DNA from 4 places in the Bacillus sp. SRL543 genome. Region 2 is predicted to be linked to each of the others. Evidence: riboswitches for the same ligand, from Rfam matches in the RefSeq annotation. Region 2 holds a riboswitch; each other region holds the start of a gene.
What was found. Region 2 has a riboswitch for thiamine pyrophosphate ahead of thiT (energy-coupled thiamine transporter ThiT). Riboswitches for the same ligand answer to the same signal wherever they lie in the genome.

Region 1 (5,366 bases), 860 kb from region 2:
CAGGCAAAGCAGCTCCTGTGGGCTGAGCAGTGCCCTGATGAAGGATGCGCGCTGCTTCATCCCGCCGGACAATTCATGCGGATAGGCATGCATATATTGCCCGAGGCCTGCTTTATGGATCATTTCCATAGCTTTTTCTTTATCGGTTCTGCCTGTCAGTTCCTGTCCCAGAAGGACATTTTGCAAAACTGTCCTCCACGGAAGAAGGGAAGGGGTCTGCGGCATATAACTCATGAATCCTTTTTGGCCGGTGATTGATTGGCCGTTCATTTGGATGCTTCCTTTATCAGGGAGAAGCAGCCCTCCTATCAGATTAAAAATAGTGCTTTTTCCGCTTCCCGAAGGCCCAAGAAGGGAAACGAATTCCCCTTCATTGACTTCAAGGCTTAAATTACTGAGAACAGCTTGTTCCCCAAAAGATTTCGATATATTTTCCAGCTGGAGGAGGCTCATTTCATCTGCTCCTTTTTATTCCATTTTAAAAGCAGGCTCTCTGCCAAAAGGATTGCTCCGAAGAAAATCAGGCTTAAGATCATGATGGCAAAGATGGCAACAAAAACCCGGTCTGTCCGGAAGGAGGATGAGGCCAGGGTCATAAAAACGCCTATCCCTTTTTCCGCACCGAGCCATTCGGAAATGACAGCGCCCATTACGCTGTATGTGGCCGAGATTTTCAGCCCTGAAAATAGCGAGGGAAGGGAGCCGGGCCACTCCAGCTTCCAGAACAGCTGCCTTTTGGTGGCGCCTGACATGGCCATATAATGCTTAAGCTCGGCCGGAATCTGCCTGAAGCCGTCCAAAGCTGCCACTGTGATTGGAAAAAAACAGACAAGAATAATGACAATGAATTTCGGCAGCAGTCCAAATCCGAACCAGATGACAAGGAGAGGGGCAAGGACGATGACGGGCACATTCTGGGAGAGTATCAGCAATGGGTATACAGATTCCCTTAAAGCCGGCAGGCGGTGGAGGAAGATGGCGGCAGTGAGCCCGAAAACAGTCCCCAATGCAAAGCCGGACAGTGATAAAAGCACTGTTGATGCCAGGTGGCCTGAAAAACGGGCCCAGCTTTCCGCAGATTCTGCCATGATATCAGAGGGGGGCGGCAGGAGCCAGGCAGGGACTTCAGCGAGCCTGACCGCCGCTTCCCATATAATGAACAAAAGGAGGAGAACCGCTGCCGGCTTCCATCCTCTTACAACCACTTTCTTCATTTGTATTTATCCGTCAGGTCATCCATCGTGATCCCATCAGGCTGAAACAGGATTTTGACCTGAGAGATGACATTTTTGCTTCCCATTTCAATCATTCTTTCATTCATCCTTGCAATGATCCTGAATAGCTCTTCAAGCTCGCCTTCCATTGTTGTCTCCAGCGGATGGACCTCATATTTGACTCCGGATTCTGCGATGATTTTAATCGCTTCATCCACATATGGGATAACATCTTCCCCGTTTTTTGTTTTAGGTATGATCTGAATGCTGATCAGTGTATTGGCCATTATGGTTCCTCCTATTCTGGCAAAAATTCATTGGTAAAAGCTTTTTCAGCGTCCAGTTCGCTTTCCAGCAATTTATTTTCATACATCCATTGAGCATAATTTTCCCAAACCTCTAACCTTTGTTCTCCCCACTGTTCAGCATCATCCTGATATTTTGGAGACAGCCACTCCTGGCTTTTCTTGACCAGCTCGACGTCTAAATCAGGGGCAGCTTCAAGCAGGATATCGGCTGCTTCTTCCGGGTTCGCGATCGCAAACTGATAGCCCTGTGATGCTGCTTTTACAAAGGCTTTAACAGTATCAGGGCTGTTTTTGATCATTTTTTCATTGGTAGCCAGAACAGGTGTATAGTAATCGAGCTTATCGGAATAGTCGGTGAGGTAGACCATATTCAGATCTTCTCCGCGAAGCTCCGCCTCGACGCCTGTCCATCCATAATAGATCCAGGCAAAATCGATATCCCTTTTAACAGCTGTAAAAAAATCGGCATCTCCCATGTTGATAAAAGAGACATCAGAGACATCTGCATTTTCCTGTTTCATCAATGAGGAAATCACGGATTCCTCAACAGGCGATCCCCAGCCTCCATATTTCTTCCCGGCAAAATCCTCCGGTGAATCGATATTCTTTGCCGCAGGGGAAGCAAACCCGGATGTATTGTGCTGAATTACAGCTGCGACGGAAACGAGCGGCACACCCTGCACCCGGGCCTGCGTGATGCTTTCCTGATAGCTGACGCCAAAGTCAGCCTTTCCGGAAGCGACGAGCTGGTCGGCTCCTGCTTCACCAGGCATGATAATCTCGGCATCAAGGCCTGCTTCCTTGAAATAGTCCTTAGCCTTTGCGGCATACAGTCCGGTATGGTTGGTGTTTGGCGTCCAGTCCAGTACAACGGTGATTTTTTCAAGATCCTGTTTATCATTGGTTTTCTTTTCTTCCTGCCCAGTTTGTCCGCCTGTGCAGCCGGCAAGCAGCCAGATGGCGCACAATGCGCTGATCCATTTCTTCATGATCAATCCTCCATGCTGTTTCTAATATTATTCCAAAAAGCCGCCGGATAATGGCAAAAAATCATCAAGGCAGCCGCGGGTTGAGATGCTGCTTCTTTAAGTACCGGTGCACAACAAAAAGCGCCCGGATTCAGAACCCGTGCGCAATAAAAAACATTCATCCGATTAAGAATATGTTTCCTACGCTGGCATCTCTCCAGATCAGGTTCAAAGGGTCCTTTATCGTAAAAATAAAGTCTCAACCGCGCCCGGTTCCCCCACAATTCTCTCCTATTTACAGCCGCATAAAGCAGCCGGTCCGTCAGAGCTCCCGCATTTGGCGGGAATTATGGTCCATTATAACAGATATTCTCTGCAATGGCATTGAAACAGCTTCCTTCCGGAAAATTAGGGATTATCCCTGGATATCCCTCTGCTGCCATGGAAAGATTTAAGTTTGGAACTGAATCTGCATATGTGATAGGGTTAGGAATGTTAAAAAAAGAAAGAATGGAGGAGAAGCAATGAAATATCTTGCCTTACTGATAGCTGCATTCATGCTGATCTCATTCCAGCTTGTCCAAAGTCCCGGAAAAAAAGCATTTGCCAAAACGATTGATCATGTCGATATATATACTGTAAAAGAAGAGGATACCCTTGCGAAGCTCAGCAAGCAATCTGGTGTTGCTGCGCAGGAAATACAGAAGGCGAATTATAAAAAAGATGAAAAGATTTCCGCAGGTGATAAGCTCATCATTCCGTCTGCATCAAAGAAAAAGAAGAAAAAGACAGAAGAAGAGACTAGTTTATCTACAGGAGAAAAAGACCTTTTGGCAAGGCTTGTGCATGCCGAGGCCAAAGGTGAGCCGCATGCCGGAAAAGTTGCTGTGGCTGAAGTGGTCCTCAATAGAATGAAGGATGAAAAATTTCCGGATACAGTCAAAGAAGTTATATACGAAGACAGGCAGTTTGAGCCTGTGGACAATGGGATGATCAATAAACCGGCAGGGAAGGATTCACAGAAAGCTGTCCAGGAAGCCCTCACAGAAGAGAGAAAAGATGGAGAATCCCTGTTCTTCTTCAATCCTTCGAAAACTAACAGCAAATGGCTCCGTACTAGGGCCGTTACAAAAGAAATCGGCAACCACCGGTTTGCGAAATAAGAAAAAGAAAAAAACTCTTGTGGCTATACAAGAGTTTTTTTGCTGTCTTTTTCCATATCAATGATATGATCCGGCTGGTTCTCTTTCCAGAGCTTAAATCTCTCAAGCTCATTTGTGATCTGCTTGATAATGAAGCCGATGATCGCGGCATCATCCAATATGCCGATTCCGGCAAGAAAGTCCGGGACAAGATCCAGGGGAGATACGAAATAGAGAATGCCCGCAATGACTGTAACGGCTGTTTTTGCAGAAATGTCTTTATATTGTCCTTTAGTGTAGGCTTTAATGAGTTCAAACAGGAGCTGCAGCTTGTCCCATACTTCAGACAGGGCATTTTTCTTTGAATCGGCTTTTTTGCTTGCTTTGGAAAGAAGTCCGCTTGTCTTGCCCGGATCATTTAAGTATTTGGCAGCGCGGCTCTCATATTTTTTATATTCCTTTTCGTAATCTTCCTTTTTGAAATTTTTCATATATAACATCCTTCCGGTTAAGAAATTCTTTTTATTCTTTTATCCTATTTTCGGATGGTTGAACCCACGAAAAGCTTATAATAGGAAAAAAAGAGAGGTGTCCATATGCTTTTACAGTGGCTGAAGGAGTCAAGATATACGGTTATATTGACGGGAGCAGGGATGTCAACGGAGAGCGGGCTGCCTGATTTCCGGTCTGCAGGCAGCGGGTTATCGAATACGATGGATTACGGGAGAATTGCCAGTACAGAAGCACTCAACCAACATGTCAATGAATTCATTGAATTTTACCGCAGCAGAGTCATGGGGCTGAAGGAATGCAAGCCCCATGCCGGACACTATATACTGGCAGACTGGGAAAGAAGAGGGATCATCCGAAGCATCATCACTCAGAATGTGGACGGATTCCATCAGCAGGCGGGAAGCAGGAATGTGGCGGAGCTCCATGGGACCCTGCAGCAAGTCCATTGCCAGGAGTGCGGAAGAGCTTTCCCGAATGATGAATATATAGATGAGCATTACCGCTGCAGTGATTGCGGGGGGATTTTGCGGCCGTCCATCATCCTATTTGGAGAGATGCTGCCTGAGAAAGCGATTGACTTTGCAGCAGCTGAGGCAGAGAAGGCAGACCTATTCATTGTCCTTGGCTCATCTCTCTCTGTCACTCCCGCCAACCAGTTCCCTCTCATTGCAAAGCAGAATGGTGCCAAACTGGCTATAGTCAATATGGAACCTACCGATTTGGATTTTTACAGCGACGAGGTCATTAACGGAAAAAAAGTGGGAGAGCTGCTGAAAGAGCTTGATGCAGAAATAAGATAAATTGAAGCCTTCATTAACTTGGGGGCTTTTTCTTATGGCAGCGGCTCTCCAAACTAAAACTCAGAAAAGATTTTTTAGTATAATAAAATGGTTGACCGACATGTATATACAGGATATAATGAAAGCGTGAACATCATGTATATACAAGTGTTCAGTCAAGCAAAAAAGGATACTATTGCATGCCGGGCGGATAATAACAAATATATGAAGTATTCCTGGCAGGCATTTTTTTCTTGCTAATGAAAACGGTAACAGGAGGAGTAGGGCATGAGCAATTACAGAGAATCTGCCGAGCAGATAGTAGAAGCGGTTGGCGGCAAAGAAAATATTGCCGCAGCCACGCACTGCGTAACACGTTTGCGGTTTGCTTTGAAGGATGAAAGCCAAGTTGATAAAGAAGCATTGGAGAATATAGATAGTG
Region 2 (5,366 bases):
TTTTTGAATTATCTGGGGCAGAAATATATTGTATTTAAAGGATAGGCAGCTGCCATGAAGCTGCCTATTTTTTAATTTTTACTTCCCACTGAATTGTTAGATAATTATGGTAATATAAGGTGGTAGAAAGGAGGAAGCCATGAAACAGTATTCTGTCATTTTATTTGATCTTGATGGGACCCTTTCAGATCCCTACCCTGGCTATGGGACAGAGGAGGAATTCCGGCAGTCTCCTGATAATGCACCCACTTATATCATTCATACGGTTGAAGAACTATTTCAGAGGTTTGGCCTAGAGACAGAAACTACCATAAAGTAAGGGCGGGAAAATAATGTTCATAGTAAATGCAGAAGGAGCAGTCCATAAAGAAGGCAAATGGCTGATCGGGAAAAGAAGCAGCCAGGAAAGCCATGCAGGCGGGATGCTGGCACTGATTGGAGGCAAGGCGGAGAAAGAAGGCCACTCCAGAGATATTTTGGAAAGAACGGTAAAAAGAGAAGTCCTGGAGGAAACAGGAATTCTAATAAGAGACGAAATGGAGTATGTATGCAGCAGTTCTTTCATTGCAGATGATGGATCACATGTGATTGATATTGTATTTTTATGTGAATATGAAAGCGGGGAAGCGAGGTCTGTGTGTCCGGATGAGAACGAAGAAGTAATGTGGATGACCACCAGGGAAATCCTTCAGCAGCCGGATGCTCCTATCTGGCTGACAGCCAGCATTACGGCGGCAGAAGAACTTTTGCAGAAAAAAAATGAAAGGTCTGCAGGGGACATGCATGTTTGGTAGAAAGCGAAAACCAATCTCAATTCTTAGGAGGTGCATGTCATGGAATTTACCGTAAATGGAGAATGTTTATATGAAAGCATTAGTGAGGCAGCGAGGATAGCAGGCGGACCCCATTCTGATGATGCTGACAGGGCTGTTATGATTGAGGCGCACGGTGAAGGTCTCTCGGTCTCTTCTGGAAGCCGGGACCGGTCTGTTATCTTTGTGCTTCCATTAAATAGCGGCAAGAGTGCCGGTTTGGATATCCTGGCACACGGGAAGCTTGCAGCTGATGGCAGGATGCTGTCTGAAGTGATCAGAAAAATGCCTGGCCGTTTAAGCATCAAAGCAGGAACTTCTTCTAAAATTTTCATCAGCTCACTTGACGAACCGATTTCTGCAGCGATTGCAGGGTACTCAACAGACCAGGGACATAAATTTACTCATGGAGAGTTTTCTTATACTTATACAATGGAAACAGCTGACCTTGCTGCAGGGCTCAGGAACACGGCTGCTTCTGCGGCAAAAACGAGCTCAAGACCTATTCTGGAAGGAGTCAACCTGGCCTTTGATGAAAATGGATTGACGTTTACCGCGACCGATTCAAGCAGGCTTGCCATGTGGAAAACAGCAGTACCCGCGGGGTTCAGCCAATCTATCACTCTGCCGGCCAGGAATGCAGCAGAACTGCTTAAACTGATTGGAAAGTCATCAGGCGGGGAAACAGAGATCTTACTATCAGAATCTCAAGCTGCTTTTGCAACATCATCTTTCCGGTTTTGCTCTTCACTTTTAACAGGCAGATTCCCTTCCTCAGAGAGGCTTCAGCCTGAAGGATGTAAAACCGAATTTGTCATCAGCAAAAAGCATCTGCTCAAAGGAGCAGAGCGGGCAGCAATATTTGCTGGCGGGAAAAACAGCCCTCTTGTATCCATTTTTGTACAAGATGAGAGCTCTATTATTCTGTCTTCCCCAATGACCGAAACAGGCAGGATAGAAGAAGTGCAGAAACTGCAAAGCTTCAGCGGAGAAATACAGACTTTGGCCGTCTTAAACGGAAGCTATCTGGCGGATGCCCTGAAAGGCACCGAATCAGAATTTATTAAAATAAGGCTGTACGGCCCGATGAAGCCAATTCTTATTTCTCCGGCCGGGGAGGGAAACTATCTTCATTTCATTTCTCCTGTACGGACTCCTCCCGGCATGTTCATTGCTCCAAAGGGAACAGCAAACCTGTGACAGAAGGAAAAGAGCAGTGCGAATTAAAGTTATGAAAAGGTTCTTTATTGGGCTATCAATAGATGGGTGTATCAGCAGGGGTATTTCCAAGGCCGGATGCCGGAGTTATCTGGAAAGCTGCCTTGAGAACGGCAAAGCGGGGAGGGGGAAGCAGGAGGTCGTTTTTTTCCTCCCATCCAGGCTGTTAGCTGAAAGGAGGCATGCCCCGGCCGATTTCCTTTATGATGCTGGTAATGGATTCTATATCCTGTGCTTCAAGCCCAAACGCATTTTTAATCTTTTTTTCAACATTGTCGGAAACATTTCGTTTTCCTATTTCAATCAGAGCAATCAGCGAAAAGCTGCAGTTGATCATTTTGGCAAATTCGCGCTGTGAAAGATTATAATTCTTTCTGATAAATTTAATAATTTCTTTATCCACAGATAGATCTCCTTTTTTCTTTTATTTTCATATTATAAAAGAAAGTGAAGAACTTCACTAGTGAAATATCAAAATAAAAGAAGGAAGGAGAAGAAAAAAACGGCTTTTTAGCCAACCTGCTGTTTGCCGGATTAATTTTTGAGGGGGATGCGGGTATAAACAAACCATCTGTTCAGAAACTCGACTTTCAGCTTCTCGCCGGGCTTTAATTTTTCACTGTCATTGACTACAACCAGCTTTTGCCCTTCCAATTCTACTGTTTTTTCATCCACCGCATTTGCGATATAAACTTTAAAAATGACTTTATTGAACCAATATGGATTCAGCCTGCCTTTGATATCCAGAATATGCTTCATTTTTCATTCCTCCTTTCTCTCATCATGGATACTTAGAATATATTTTTGAAAATTTAAATATTTATTGCTGAGAAACATCTTATTATATAAATACCCTGATCGAGAACATAAAAACCACAAAACGCTGATCTATTGAATGGAACGCATGTTCTGGAATATACTTATAACTAAGCAGGAAGGAAAGAAATGCGCCTGCCAAAGTAAAATAATGCATAAAGGAAGGGTAAAATGAGAAAATGCCTTTACTGCCAGGCCGCTGGGAATCTTATCCCCCTGAAGGAATGGAACAGAGACCGGACTGCCTACTATTGCAGAAAGCATTATGACCAGGTGCTTATATTCCAGGAAAGGGAACAAAGGGATTTTTTCGACTATTTCAGCCGCCATCCAAAGCTGCTGGAGTATCTTAGCAACAAAAGCCTCCAGCTTTTCGAAAGTCTCGAAAAAAAATACAGTAAGGGGGAACCGCAGTCATAAACATTCTGATTTTATTAAAAATTGCTCTTCACCTCGCAGGATGAATGAGATATAATGCAATATAGTACTAATTACATAACGTAAACCACAAGGGGAGCGAAATGCTGAGAGTGAACTTTTGTTCTGACCCTTTGAACCTGTTAGATAATTCTAGCGCAGGGATGTGGATGGATGGGCCTATGCCCGAATCCTGAACAGTTCTCCCTTGAGGTATGCGTTAATACAGACAAAAGGGGAGAATTTTTTTATGAAAAAGCTAGGGCTTATTGGCTTGATTGAAGCATCCTTTTTTGCGGCATTTGCCGTTATCCTTGATCTGCTTCCTTCTATTAAATTGACGCCGGCCATATCCATTTCCATTGCTATGGTGCCGATCTTCATTCTTTCAATGCGGTGGGGCTGGAAAGCCGGTTTTATCTCTGGTTTTGCATGGGGTATCCTTCAGATCGTCATGGGGGATGCATGGATGGTTAATCCGCTGCAGACATTCATAGAGTATTTCATTGCTTTTGCTTTTATCGGCTGTGCCGGCTTCCTGGCGCTCAGCGTCCAAAAAAACCTGGCGGAAGGAAAGAAGGGAAAAGCTCTGGGCTGGGCAGCAGCCGCGATTTTCCTTGGCAGTGCGGGAAGATATTTCTGGCACTTTCTTGCCGGCATGATCTTCTTCGGCAGCTATGCACCCGATGGCATGTCTCCTTTTGTATATTCCCTGATGGTCAATGGAATTACAATGCTTGGTTCCGCTTTCTTATGTACAGCCGTTTTATGGCTCCTGCTATCTGCTGCCCCGCGACTGGTACAGAGGGAACAGAGCTATTCTGCTTCAGAGTCTCAGAAACTGGCCAACTAGTATCCATGTTGTAAAGCACTCCCTTCCGGCGAATGAGCCTGAAGGGAGTGCTTTTGTTATTGCTGTGCTGAAATGCGAGTGAAACAAAGTTTGAATTGCATGAGTCCAAATCAGCAAGGAACACTAACAGAACGTTGTTTTTTTTAACGGGAAATTGAAGAGAATTGCGGAAAAAAGCTTTCATTCGACAAATTATGGTATATAATAAGTTACGCTATTATACTAAAGTGATAAACTGGCCAATGAGGCATAACAAACTAGACGGTACGTCGACGATAAATATAGTAAAGGAGATTATAATGACAGATAAGTTTATTATCCGCTTTGATAATGTTACAAAACAATATGACAATGACAGTCCGGTACTTGACGGTGTCAGCTTTGACATAGAGAGGGGAAAGTTCTACACGCTTCTCGGCCCTTCAGGCTGCGGAAAAACGACGATCCTGCGTCTTATCGCAGGATTTATTGAGCCATCAGAAGGCACCATTTTCTTCAATGGGCAAAAAATCAATAAAGTGCCTGCCAACAGGAGGCAGGTTAATACCGTATTCCAGGATTATGCGCTATTCCCCCATTTGAACGTATTTGAAAATGTGGCATTCGGATTGCGTATTAAAAAGATGAAAAATCAGGAAATTAATGAGCAAGTGAAAGAAGCGCTCAAATTCGTCAACCTCGAAGGCTATGAGCAGAGGGAAATCAAAGAGATGTCAGGCGGACAGAGGCAGCGTGTAGCAATTGCAAGGGCGATAGTCAACAAGCCTGAGGTCATCCTCCTTGATGAGCCTCTTTCTGCACTAGACCTGAAGCTGCGGACAGAAATGCAGTACGAGCTGCGTGAGCTGCAGAGAAGGCTTGGCATTACCTTTATCTTTGTAACGCACGACCAGGAGGAGGCTCTTGCCCTTTCTGATGAGATTTTCGTCCTGAATAAAGGCAGGATTGAACAGAGCGGAACGCCTACTGATATTTATGATGAGCCTGTCAACCGGTTTGTTGCGGACTTCATCGGTGAATCCAATATTGTCGGGGGAATCATGCTTACCGATTACCAGGTTGAATTTACAGGCAGAAAGTTCGAGTGTGTCGATGCCGGATTTGATCTGAATGAAAAGGTTGAGGTGGTTATCAGGCCGGAAGATATGGAAATCACACCGAGCGAGCAGGGCAAACTGCAGGTCCGGGTTGATTCGCAGCTTTTCAGAGGCGTCCATTACGAAATTTCATGCTTTGATAAGGATGGGAAC
Region 3 (5,366 bases), 310 kb from region 2:
GGCAAAACAGGCACCATATTTGGTCTGGAAAGGAAAAGCTGCTTTTCTGTTTCCTTGATGCTTTCATATATGGAGATTACTTCAGCTTTCAGCGTCTGCTTGTTTCTTTTATTTTTCGGTATTATCTTTTCCCAGTCCCATTGGTCCACATAAATTGAGTGAAGCTGATCGAGCTCTTCATCTTTTCTGATCGCCCGCATGTCAGTATACAAGCCTTCTCCTTCCGAGAAGCGATATCTGGCAAGGGCCATCCTTTTCCACTTTGCCAGTGACTGTACGATTTCGACAGTTTCCCCAAGGTCCTTGGCTTCTATGGTCGCCATCCTTTCGACCCCATTGAGATTATCATTGATGCCGGTCCTGCTTTCAAGCAGCAGCGGGGCTGATACCTTTATCAGATTCAGCCTTTCAGAGAGCTCTTTCTCAAAACACTCTTTCACCCTCTTCATTGCCTTTTCAGTGTCAATCAAATTCAAAACTGGCGCATATAAATCCGGAACAAGCTGTCGGTTATTCATGCTGCAGGCACCTCCGTTTCACCTTTCTTGCCATGTATATAGGCTGCTTCATACTTTATGCCAGGTTAATTTTGATTGTTCCAGTACCACTTTAATGTTTTACAGTCATTCATATTTTTTTTGCTGTGATAAATTTTTTTTAAGAATGTTTCCCGATCAGTTGGTAAAGCTATCCTTGATACTAAAAGAGAGGTGATCAGTATGTTCTATCATGTTAAAGAGCTTCAGTATAATGCAAAGCCTGACCGGCCGGATGCGGTCTATGCGAGAAAGCTCCAGGAAATCCTCGGAGGACAATTCGGTGAAATCAGTGTCATGATCCAATACCTTTTCCAGGGATGGAATTGCCGGGCTGAACAAAAATACCGTGATATGCTGCTTGATATCGGAACTGAGGAAATCGCCCATGTCGAAATGCTGTCAACCATGATCGCTCAGCTGCTCGATAAAGCCCCTGTCAGAGAACAGGAAGAAGCAGCACAGGATCCAATCATCAGGGCTGCAATGGGCGGAATGAATGTGCAGCATGCGATTGTTTCTGGACTTGGTGCGAAGCCGGACGACAGCATGGGATATCCGTGGACAGCCCGCTATACAGTGGCGAGCGGGAACCTGCTGGCTGACTTCCGTGCAAATCTCAATGCTGAATCACAAGGGCGCCTTCAGGCAGTCAGACTTTATGAAATAACAGAGGACCGCGGCGTAAGGGACATGTTATCCTTCCTGATTGCCCGTGACACTATGCACCAGAATCAATGGCTCGCAGCAATCTCTGAGCTTGAAGCGCGGGATGGCAAGGTAGTGCCTGGCACATTCAACCGCCAGCAGGAGAAGCAGGAAGTATCTTATTCATTCCTTAACTGCTCCAAGGGGACAGACAGTGCAGAAGGCCGCTGGGCAAAGGGGCCGAGCATGGATGGACAAGGGCAGTTTGAATACATTGAAAACCCCGAGCCGATGGGGCAGATTCCAGTGCTTGCTCCAGGTCCGATTTACATTCATGGAACTATGCCTGCGGGACAGACACCGCCTCCTTCCCAATTTTAATGCTGCTAAGAAAAATCCGCCTTCAGATGAGGGCGGATTTTTGCTGATTGCAGAATATTTCAGGGTGATTGTTTGAGATACAGGTGAATTCAATTAAAAATGTGCTTTAGCTTCCGGTCCATGACCGCGTAAAAATAAGCAGCAGGATTTCTTGCCGGTTCACCTGATTTCATTTTCCTCATCAAAACACGCAGTGATTCCACGGCAGCAGGCACTATGATGCTCGGATCATTTCCAATTCCGTTCCTTTTGGCAGCGAGAAGGACTTTTTTCCATAATTCTGCAGCGGCTGCCTCATCCTCCAGAAGATACCGTGCCATACAGGCAAATGGAGCAGGGGTCGCTTCCATGCGCATCCTCCTCTAAAAGAATTTACATACATTATATGTTGAAAAGGAACAAATGTTCCTGTTTTTTGGCTGTGGCATGTTATTTGTTTAATTTTTAACAAGGATAAGCTATTCTAATTTCATCTGTATTTGCATGAAACTATCAAAAATCTACTTTGCCCTCAGAAGGGTAAGCATTAAAATTTATCGTTAATTATCTGTAAGGCTTTTTGCATCTTGGGAGGTATTATGGAGAACTGGATAAAAGAGATTATTGAACAATTTGGCTATACAGGAATTTTTCTGCTGATTGCGCTTGAGAACATATTTCCCCCGATACCGTCTGAAGTCATTTTGACTTTTGGCGGCTTTATGACCGCTCAAACAAATATTACTGTTTTCGGGACGATTGCAGCGGCAACCCTCGGTTCGACGGCAGGAGCGGCTTTGCTTTACTGGGCGGGCCTTTCCCTGACCAGAGACAGGCTTGAGAGAATCATAGAAAGATGGGGAGGCATCCTCCGCCTGAAAAAAGCAGATATTGATAAAGCCTTTGGATGGTTTGACCAATATGGCTATTGGACAATCCTGATCTGCAGGATGGTGCCGCTGATAAGAAGCCTTATTTCCATTCCTGCCGGGATGGCGAAAATGAATTTCCCGCTGTATCTGCTATTTACGGTCATCGGCACACTCACCTGGAACACCATCCTCGTCAATATAGGAGCTGCCTTCGGAGATTCCTGGGAGACGGCTGTCAAGTATTTTGATATATACTCAAATATGGTGTATATGCTGATTGCCTTAGCCATTATAGGTGCAGCTGTCTTTTGGTTCAGGCGAAGGAAGAAGTAAATATTGTCTTTACATTTGTCAGGAACAAAGCTATGATGATTCTTAATTGGATATAGTGTGACTGCTAGGGGTGTCCGCACAGGCGGGCTGAGAGAAAAACCGTTGTTTTTTAACCCTTTGGACCTGAACTGGATCATGCCAGCGTAGGAAAGTAGATTGAGCAACATTACTTTTTTATGTATGTAAAAGCCTGGTCCTGTCATATGGGGTCAGGCTTTTTTGTTAACAAAGCTGGATGGGATTTTTAAAACTATCAGGAGAAACTGTTTTTTGCTGATAAAATACGAAGTTTGCCTGGTATACAAATGTATAGCTGCTTTAGCGGCAATAATTTTAGACCTTCCGGCTGATGCCTTTAAAAGGCCCGAACAGCGGCATATCCAAGTCAACTTAATACATAAAGCACTGGGGGAGCCGGAGGAGTCCGGCTGAGATTGGGCCTGTTACGGCCCTAACCCTTATACCTGATCCGGGTCATGCCGGCGGAGGGAAGTGCGGGATCTATGCCGGCTGCAAAAAACCGGCCTGTGCTTCCTGAACCTTCCATTCCCTCAGTGCAAATTAGCATGGAGGGATTTTTTTATGGGGAAAACACGGAAATTAACAATGGCAGCGATGATGGCTGCAGTGGGGACGCTGTCAAGCAGCATGCTGTATATTCCGCTTGGCTTTACAAAATTATTCCCGGTCCAGCATCTGCTGAATGTGCTGTCAGCGGTATTACTTGGACCCTATTACGCAGTGGCGCAGGCATTATGCATTTCGCTCCTCAGGAATCTGATGGGAACCGGCTCGGTTTTTGCTTTTCCCGGCAGTATGGCCGGAGCCCTGCTTGCAGCACTTTTGTACAGCAGGACAAGAAAGCTGTCAATGGCCTTCACCGGGGAAGTGATCGGCACCGGCATAATCGGGGCGCTGCTGTCATATCCAATCGCCACATTGATATTGGGGCAGAAAGCCACACTGTTCGGCTTTATCCCGCTCTTTATCTTCAGTTCGATGGCCGGAGCTCTTCTCGGGATCATCATTTTGGCCATACTTGCAAAAAAGCGGACGCCAATTTTTGAATTCTATCAATATAAGAGATGAGGGAAATAGAAGATGGACGAAATAAAAACAGAAACCGGCCAAAATGAGATATTGATAGGGCTGGAAGAAAAGCTGCCGCCGGGAAAGACCGTTTTATACGGCCTTCAGCATGTATTTGTGTCGAATGTCTGGCTTGATCCGATCTTTGTGGCAGCTATGATCGGCCTGCCGTTTGCATTGTCAGCCAATATGGTGAACAGCATTTTTATTGCCGCCGGGATTATCACCTTCATACAGGCGACAAAGCTTGTCCGCCTCCCGATCATCCAGGGGCCGTCAGCTGCATTTGATGCAATCATGATCTCTGCAGGAAAAGCTAACGGGCTGGCTGCAGCAACTGGCGGAATCTTAGTCAGTGCAGCGATTGTATTCCTTTTGTCGATAACCGGGGTAATTGGCCGATTGAAGGCTTTATTTACGCCAGTCATATCGGGGACCGTCATTTTCTTGGTCGGGATTTCTCTCGCTGGATTTACTTTGCATGAATTTCTTGGAGGCTCGCCGGGTGATGAGGGCTTTGCCAGTCCATCCACTCTATTATTATCGGTCACGACGGCTGTGATTGTCCTTGGCCTGTCATTGTTCGGAAAGGGCATCTGGAAGTCTTTTTCATTTTTGATTGCTCTGATTGCAGGTGATATTCTCGCTTTTTCACTTGGAAAAACAGACTTTTCCATGATATCGGAAAGTGCCTGGTTCGGGCTTCCGCATTTGCTGCCGTATGGGCTTACCTTTGAATGGGGAGCATTCCTGACCTTTTTCATCGCTTATCTTGTGGCCGTTATTGAAGCAATGGGTGTGTATCAGGCTTCTTCTGCCATGCTGAAGACCGAGCTGACGGCCAAAAGAATCCGCGGCGGATTTGCCGGAGAATCGGCAGGGTCCTTTGTGTCTGCCTTAATCGGAGGATTTCCGACGACCGCATATGCGCAGAATGTCGGCCTGCTGCGCTTAACCGGTGTCGGTTCAAGATACCCGGTCATGGCTGCTGCTGTTATCTTTCTTGTGCTTGGCCTGGTGCCGAAAGCGGGAGCGCTGCTGGCTTTGACGCCTGCCCCGGTTGTCGGGGGAATCTTCCTGCCGGCTGCCGCCACACTTGTATTTACTGGCATTTCAATCCTTGCAAGGGCAGAAGGCACGCAAGTCAACTTTATGATTGTCGGGCTTTCCATGCTGCTGGCCATTTCTCTGCCGGCTTATGCTGTGAACGCAACAGGGATAGCGGGAACATTCCTGACTAACAGCATCTTGATTGGAGCATTTACAAGCATCTTTCTGCAGCTGATTCTAGTCAATATCCCTAATTGGTTTATGAAAGGAGCGGTAAATCATGAAAGAAGAATCGATCCTATTGACAGCGGAAATTAAAGATTTTATCGAAGCTGGAAAAAATTCTGATGAGGCTTTTGGCCGGCTGGCGCTTAAGCTGTTCCGCCACCAGTTTGAAAATAACATTTTCTATAAAAAGTTTTGCCAGGCACAGAGAAAGACTCCTGCAACAGTGCAAACATGGGAAGAAATTCCGCCG
Region 4 (5,366 bases), 1.1 Mb from region 2:
ATGTTCCCTTTCAGCGCTTTTCTCCTATTTTATCACCTAGAAAAAGCGAATGCACGTTCCTCTATAAAAAGTTATCAGCTTTGAACTTTTTCCACCATCGGTAAGTATAAGAAGTAAATAACCTTAGGAGTGAATAAAATGTATAAAAATCCTGAATTGGCCCTTAATAGACTCAAGTATATTTCTGCTGCCCTGTTTCTATTGTTCATCATCATTTCAGTTCTGACAGGCAACTGGAAGTTCATGGCCGCTGCTGCATGGAGCATCGGCATCGTTTATTTGTCTACTTACGGCAGCATAAAAAGGCAGATGGCAAATCAGTCCCGCGAATAGTTAAAGGCTTGCCGGAATATCCTGGCAAGCCTTTGTCTTATTAATAGTGGACCGATTCGCTTTTCAGGCATTTTGTGCAGGTCCTGTATCCATCTGCCTCATAATAGATATGGGAGCAGCTTCTCTGTATCTCCGAAATTTGCTTTTCCAGCCCCCGGATCTTTTGCTGCATGTAGAGGATCTGCTCTTCCAATTTCCAAACTACAGTATTTCTTCTATGTTCAATAGATGGATGAGCCACGGCTGGCAAACTCCCCGGCTTTTTGCTTCATTGCATCCTCAATCGCCTCTGAAACAGTTTTCCCCTGATCTTTGGCCATCTGGCGGATATCCTGGGAAATGCGCATAGAACAAAATTTAGGGCCGCACATAGAACAGAAATGGGCGGTTTTTGCCCCCTCAGCCGGCAGGGTTTCATCATGGTATGCCCGCGCCCGCTCAGGATCCAGGGATAAATTGAACTGGTCGTTCCACCTGAAATCGAACCTGGCCTTTGACAATGCATTGTCCCGAACCTGGGCACCAGGATGGCCTTTGGCAAGATCTGCGGCATGAGCTGCAATTTTATAAGCTATGACCCCTTCCCGGACATCATTTTTATCCGGAAGTCCAAGATGCTCCTTCGGCGTAACATAACAAAGCATGCTAGTGCCAAACCATCCGATCATCGCTGCTCCTATTGCAGATGTAATATGATCATATCCCGGGGCAATATCTGTCGTGAGTGGTCCAAGCGTATAAAATGGCGCCTCCTTGCAAATTTCCATCTGCTTATCTACATTTTCTTTGATCTTATGCATCGGAACATGCCCCGGCCCCTCAATCATTACCTGGACATCATGCTTCCAGGCTATTTCCGTTAGCTCTCCGAGCGTTTCAAGCTCCGCAAATTGAGCCTCATCATTCGCATCTGCTATAGAACCTGGACGCAGCCCATCTCCGAGAGAAATGGAAATATCGTAAGCTTTTAAAATTTCACAAATTTCCTCAAAATGTGTATACAGGAAATTCTCTTTATGATGCTGAAGGCACCATTGGGCCATGATCGACCCTCCCCTGGATACAATACCTGTCGTCCTTTCGGCAGTCAGCTGAATATAGCGGAGCAGCACCCCCGCATGGATTGTAAAATAATCCACTCCCTGTTCAGCCTGCTCTATCAAGGTATCTCTGTATATGTCCCAGGTCAGATCCCCGGCAATCCCCTTCACTTTTTCAAGTGCCTGATAAATCGGTACAGTCCCGACAGGAACTGGAGAATTGCGGATGACCCATTCACGGGTTTCATGGATGTTCCTTCCGGTGGAAAGATCCATAATTGTATCTGCCCCCCAGTGCACTGCCCAGGTCATTTTCTCCACTTCTTCCGCGATGGAGGAAGAAACAGCCGAATTGCCGATATTCGCGTTGACCTTCACATGAAAATGGCGTCCGATGATCATCGGTTCAGCTTCCGGGTGATTGATATTGGCAGGAATAATCGCCCTTCCGCTTGCCACCTCGCTCCTGACGAATTCCGGATCCAGATTTTCCCTGATGGCGATGAACTCCATTTCAGGTGTAATGACACCTTTCCGGGCATAATGCAGCTGAGTCACATTCCGGCCTTCTTTTGCCTTGAGCGGCAAGGATGCTTTATTTGGAAAAATATCTGCCAAAGAAACTGTAGACCCAGCCTGAAGCCCGTTATCCTCCGGCTTCTGTACTCTGCCTTGATAAGCTTCCGCATCCTTCCGCTCCTCAATCCAGCCTTCCCTTATCCGGGGCAAACCTTTCGTTATATCAATCTCAAAATCAGGATCAGAATAAGGGCCGCTCGTGTCATATACACAAACAGGCGGGTTGTCCTCTGTTCCGATAGCAGTCCTCGTGCTTTCCTGGATTATTTCCCTGACCGGGACCTTTATATCGTCCCTGATGCCTTTTACATATACTTTCCGGCTTCCTGAAAAAAACAGTCTATTCATTTCATATAAATTTTTCATACTTCTTCCTCCTCCAACTTTTTGCCTAAGGCAGTTTTTTACGGAGGAAGCAGGCCATACCGGCTGCTTCCCTACGCTGACATTAATCAGATCAGGTTCCAAGGGTTTAGGATATTCCTTTCTCAGCCTATAAAGCTCCCCCAGCAGTGAATAAAATGTAATAGAAAACTTTCTTGCATTTTTCCAAAATGAAAACATCAAGTTAACTGCACACCATTTTTTCATGCGTTTATTTTTTCACAGCAAAAAACCCCCTTGCATATTGCACCGGGGGCATGCCAGGCCAAAAAATGGCATACAGCTGCCGCATCTTTCTTGCTGCAGAAGCTAAAAAGCGGACTCCTGCAAAAGGAATCCGCGTATGTATGACAAATAAAAGCCATCTACACTTCCCTCCGCTGGTACGAACCAGATCAGGTTTAAAAGGGTCAAAGACTAGAACGGGTCTTACTCTCAGCCGGCCTCTACCGGCACCCCCAGTGCCAAAATATGCTATTTTCATAAGCTACTATACCATATGCCATCAAGGAAGAAAACAGACTATTTTCATATTATTCCAAAAACACAAAGCTGGAGATTTTAAGATTTGCGTCCTACCCTCTGTGTTTGCTGCATAAAATTGTACAAGTCCTTCCGGGCTAATCCTTGAATAGGCGAGTGATATCATTGAGCATTGGAATATATATCAGCTATATCGTTTTAGGACTTTCACTGGCGGCGCCGATCGGCCCTGTCAATGCTGTCAGGCTGGAAAAGGGGCTGAAAAACGGATTTTGGCACGCATGGATTGTAGGCGCGGGATCGATGATCGCTGACGGGGTTTATATGCTGATCGTCTATCTCGGACTCGTGCAATTCCTTGACTCCCCTATGATTCAAACCTTCCTGTGGCTGTTCGGCGGTTTTATTCTTCTTTATTCCGGAATCGAAGGCATGATGAATGCCAATAAAATATCTGTCACTTACATACGGAGCAAAGAATCGCTGCTCAAATGCTTTTTCACCGGATTCATCATGTCGGTTTCAAGCCCGCTGTCGATTTTGTTTTGGCTGGGGATTTACGGATCGGTCCTGGCCAAAACAGCCTCTTCCTTTGGGACAGGCCAGCTTCTCGTTTACAGCTGCATGATTTTTATCGGACTCGCCCTTTGGGATATTTTTGTGGCGGGCCTGACAAGCGGCTTCAGGCGGTTCCTGACCTCAAAAGCGATCATCATCATTAGCATGCTTTCAGGACTGTCGCTTATTCTCTTTGGAATCTATTTTGCGTATCAGGGGATTGTCTCTTTGTTTGGATAAAAAAACTGCAGACGAACCCGATATAATTCGAGTTTGTCTGCAGTCTTTTCTATCTGCCTATAAAAGGGGCTGTTGATTTGCGTTCCAGGCACTTCGCTTTCCGCGGGGCGACGCTGAGCCTCCTCACGCTGCGCGTTGCGGGGTCTCAGCCTTGCCGCTATTTCCCGCAGGAGTCTGCGTGCCCTGCACTCCAATCAACAGGCTTAAATACTTAGTGTTGCTGTTCCAAAGGTTTCAAAAACAATACTGCCAGACAAACTCCAAAAGCTTTTCGGGTTTGAAAGACCGACTCCGTTGTTTCTTATTTATTCTTAGACAGCTGCAAAGCTTTTTTAATATCCTTGAAGGAATTGGATTTTCCATACATAAGCACTCCGCCCTTGTATACCCTTGCTCCAAATATTGAGAGCAGCAGGATGGAGACGGCAAGGATAGCGATTCCGGCTATCGGCTCCCAGACCGGCAGGGTCAGCATGCCTACCCGCATGAACATCAGCATCGGAGTAAAAAACGGGATATAGGAACTGATGGTCACGAATGCTTTTTCCGGCTGTGACAGCCCGATGATCGCAATCATGAAGCCTGCTACAACGAGCATGGTCATCGGCATGATCATCTGCTGTACATCCTCGATCCTGCTGACAAGCGAGCCAAGGAAGGCTGCAAGTGTTGCATATAGAAGATATCCGAGGATAAAAAACACAACAGCATAAATGATGGTGGCCGCCGGGATATCACCGAATCCGAAGAATTCGAAGAAGCCTCCCTGCATCGACTCCAGATTCCGCTTTACAAAAAAGTAGCCTACTGCCAGCAAAACCGACAGCTGCGTCAGGCTAAGCAAGGCAATCCCTAGAATCTTTGCAAACATCTGCTTGATCGGAGAGACGCTTGAAATCAAAATCTCCATAACACGCGAAGATTTTTCCGTAGCTACCTCCATTGCAATCATGCTTGAATACATAATGACGGCAAAATAAATGATGAACAGCAGCACATACACAAGGCCTCTTGCCTGTGTCAGCTCTTCTTCTGTTTTGGCATTCTCTTCAAGCGCATCTCTCTGGAACTTGACAGGCTCATAGAGGCTGGCAAGCTCTGCCTCTGACAGATTGATTTTCGAAGCCGCGATTCCTGTCTTCACCTGCTGAAGCGCTCCCTCCAATTCTCCTGATACTGATGTATCTGCGAGGCTGAGGGATTTGTATTCAGCTGCAGGAAGTTCTTCGGAATTAGCTGAAAGAGTAAGCAGTCCGGCATAATCGCCATCCTTAACCTTTGCTTCGCCATCTTCTGCCGAACCGCTGAACTCTTCAAGCTTCAAACTGCTTCCCGCTGTATCAAGCTGCTGCTGAAGAGGAACCAGCAGATTTCCTGTTTCATCGATTACAGCTACCTTAACATCATCTCCATCACCATTGAACTTTTCAATGATCTGCTGCATATTCGTCAGGCCAATGATCAGCAGCAGAGTGACAATCGTTGTAATAATGAATGATTTCGTCTTCAGTTTGCTCCAATAGGTGTGGAACAGGATAATCCAGAAATTATTCATAAGAAGCACCCACCTTTTCAATGAAAATATCGTTCAGCGAAGGCTCCTCGAGAACAAATTTCCTGACAAATCCTTTGCCGGCAATTTCTTTCAAAATTGCCTCTGCAGCTTCTTCCCCTTCAATCTGCAGATGGACCCCTTCCGCTGTATGCTTCACCTTTTCCACACCGGGGAATCCACTTAAGAAATCCAGC

Region 1: linked by a shared signal. The riboswitch ahead of AC4E8B_RS08340 (ABC transporter substrate-binding protein) and the one ahead of thiT (energy-coupled thiamine transporter ThiT) in region 2 are both predicted to bind thiamine pyrophosphate.
Region 3: linked by a shared signal. The riboswitch ahead of thiW (energy coupling factor transporter S component ThiW) and the one ahead of thiT (energy-coupled thiamine transporter ThiT) in region 2 are both predicted to bind thiamine pyrophosphate.
Region 4: linked by a shared signal. The riboswitch ahead of thiC (phosphomethylpyrimidine synthase ThiC) and the one ahead of thiT (energy-coupled thiamine transporter ThiT) in region 2 are both predicted to bind thiamine pyrophosphate.

What each region holds. Positions count from the first base shown of each region.
Region 1 is NZ_OZ481794.1:1,634,965-1,640,330, forward strand. It holds gene AC4E8B_RS08325 (ABC transporter ATP-binding protein) at 1-453, opposite strand, end outside; gene AC4E8B_RS08330 (ABC transporter permease) at 450-1,214, opposite strand; gene AC4E8B_RS08335 (thiamine-binding protein) at 1,211-1,501, opposite strand; gene AC4E8B_RS08340 (ABC transporter substrate-binding protein) at 1,513-2,511, opposite strand; TPP riboswitch at 2,672-2,780, opposite strand; gene AC4E8B_RS08345 (hypothetical protein) at 2,869-3,018, shown strand; gene AC4E8B_RS08350 (cell wall hydrolase) at 3,015-3,653, shown strand; gene AC4E8B_RS08355 (YkvA family protein) at 3,677-4,123, opposite strand; gene AC4E8B_RS08360 (NAD-dependent deacylase) at 4,229-4,945, shown strand; gene treP (PTS system trehalose-specific EIIBC component) at 5,213-5,366, shown strand, end outside.
Region 2 is NZ_OZ481794.1:2,496,162-2,501,527, reverse strand. It holds gene AC4E8B_RS12595 (GtrA family protein) at 1-45, shown strand, start outside; gene AC4E8B_RS12590 (hypothetical protein) at 140-319, shown strand; gene AC4E8B_RS12585 (NUDIX hydrolase) at 333-794, shown strand; gene dnaN (DNA polymerase III subunit beta) at 834-2,012, shown strand; gene AC4E8B_RS12575 (helix-turn-helix transcriptional regulator) at 2,197-2,433, opposite strand; gene AC4E8B_RS12570 (hypothetical protein) at 2,565-2,789, opposite strand; gene AC4E8B_RS12565 (hypothetical protein) at 3,018-3,266, shown strand; TPP riboswitch at 3,347-3,445, shown strand; gene thiT (energy-coupled thiamine transporter ThiT) at 3,514-4,116, shown strand; gene AC4E8B_RS12555 (ABC transporter ATP-binding protein) at 4,416-5,366, shown strand, end outside.
Region 3 is NZ_OZ481794.1:2,808,357-2,813,722, reverse strand. It holds gene asnA (aspartate--ammonia ligase) at 1-518, opposite strand, end outside; gene AC4E8B_RS14370 (manganese catalase) at 720-1,565, shown strand; gene AC4E8B_RS14365 (hypothetical protein) at 1,655-1,915, opposite strand; gene AC4E8B_RS14360 (DedA family protein) at 2,144-2,749, shown strand; TPP riboswitch at 2,806-2,916, shown strand; TPP riboswitch at 3,147-3,257, shown strand; gene thiW (energy coupling factor transporter S component ThiW) at 3,332-3,838, shown strand; gene AC4E8B_RS14350 (uracil-xanthine permease family protein) at 3,851-5,206, shown strand; gene AC4E8B_RS14345 (LuxE/PaaK family acyltransferase) at 5,169-5,366, shown strand, end outside.
Region 4 is NZ_OZ481794.1:1,350,608-1,355,973, reverse strand. It holds gene AC4E8B_RS06970 (hypothetical protein) at 139-333, shown strand; gene thiC (phosphomethylpyrimidine synthase ThiC) at 555-2,318, opposite strand; TPP riboswitch at 2,370-2,470, opposite strand; TPP riboswitch at 2,692-2,806, opposite strand; gene AC4E8B_RS06960 (LysE family transporter) at 2,985-3,617, shown strand; gene AC4E8B_RS06955 (ABC transporter permease) at 3,919-5,172, opposite strand; gene AC4E8B_RS06950 (ABC transporter ATP-binding protein) at 5,165-5,366, opposite strand, start outside.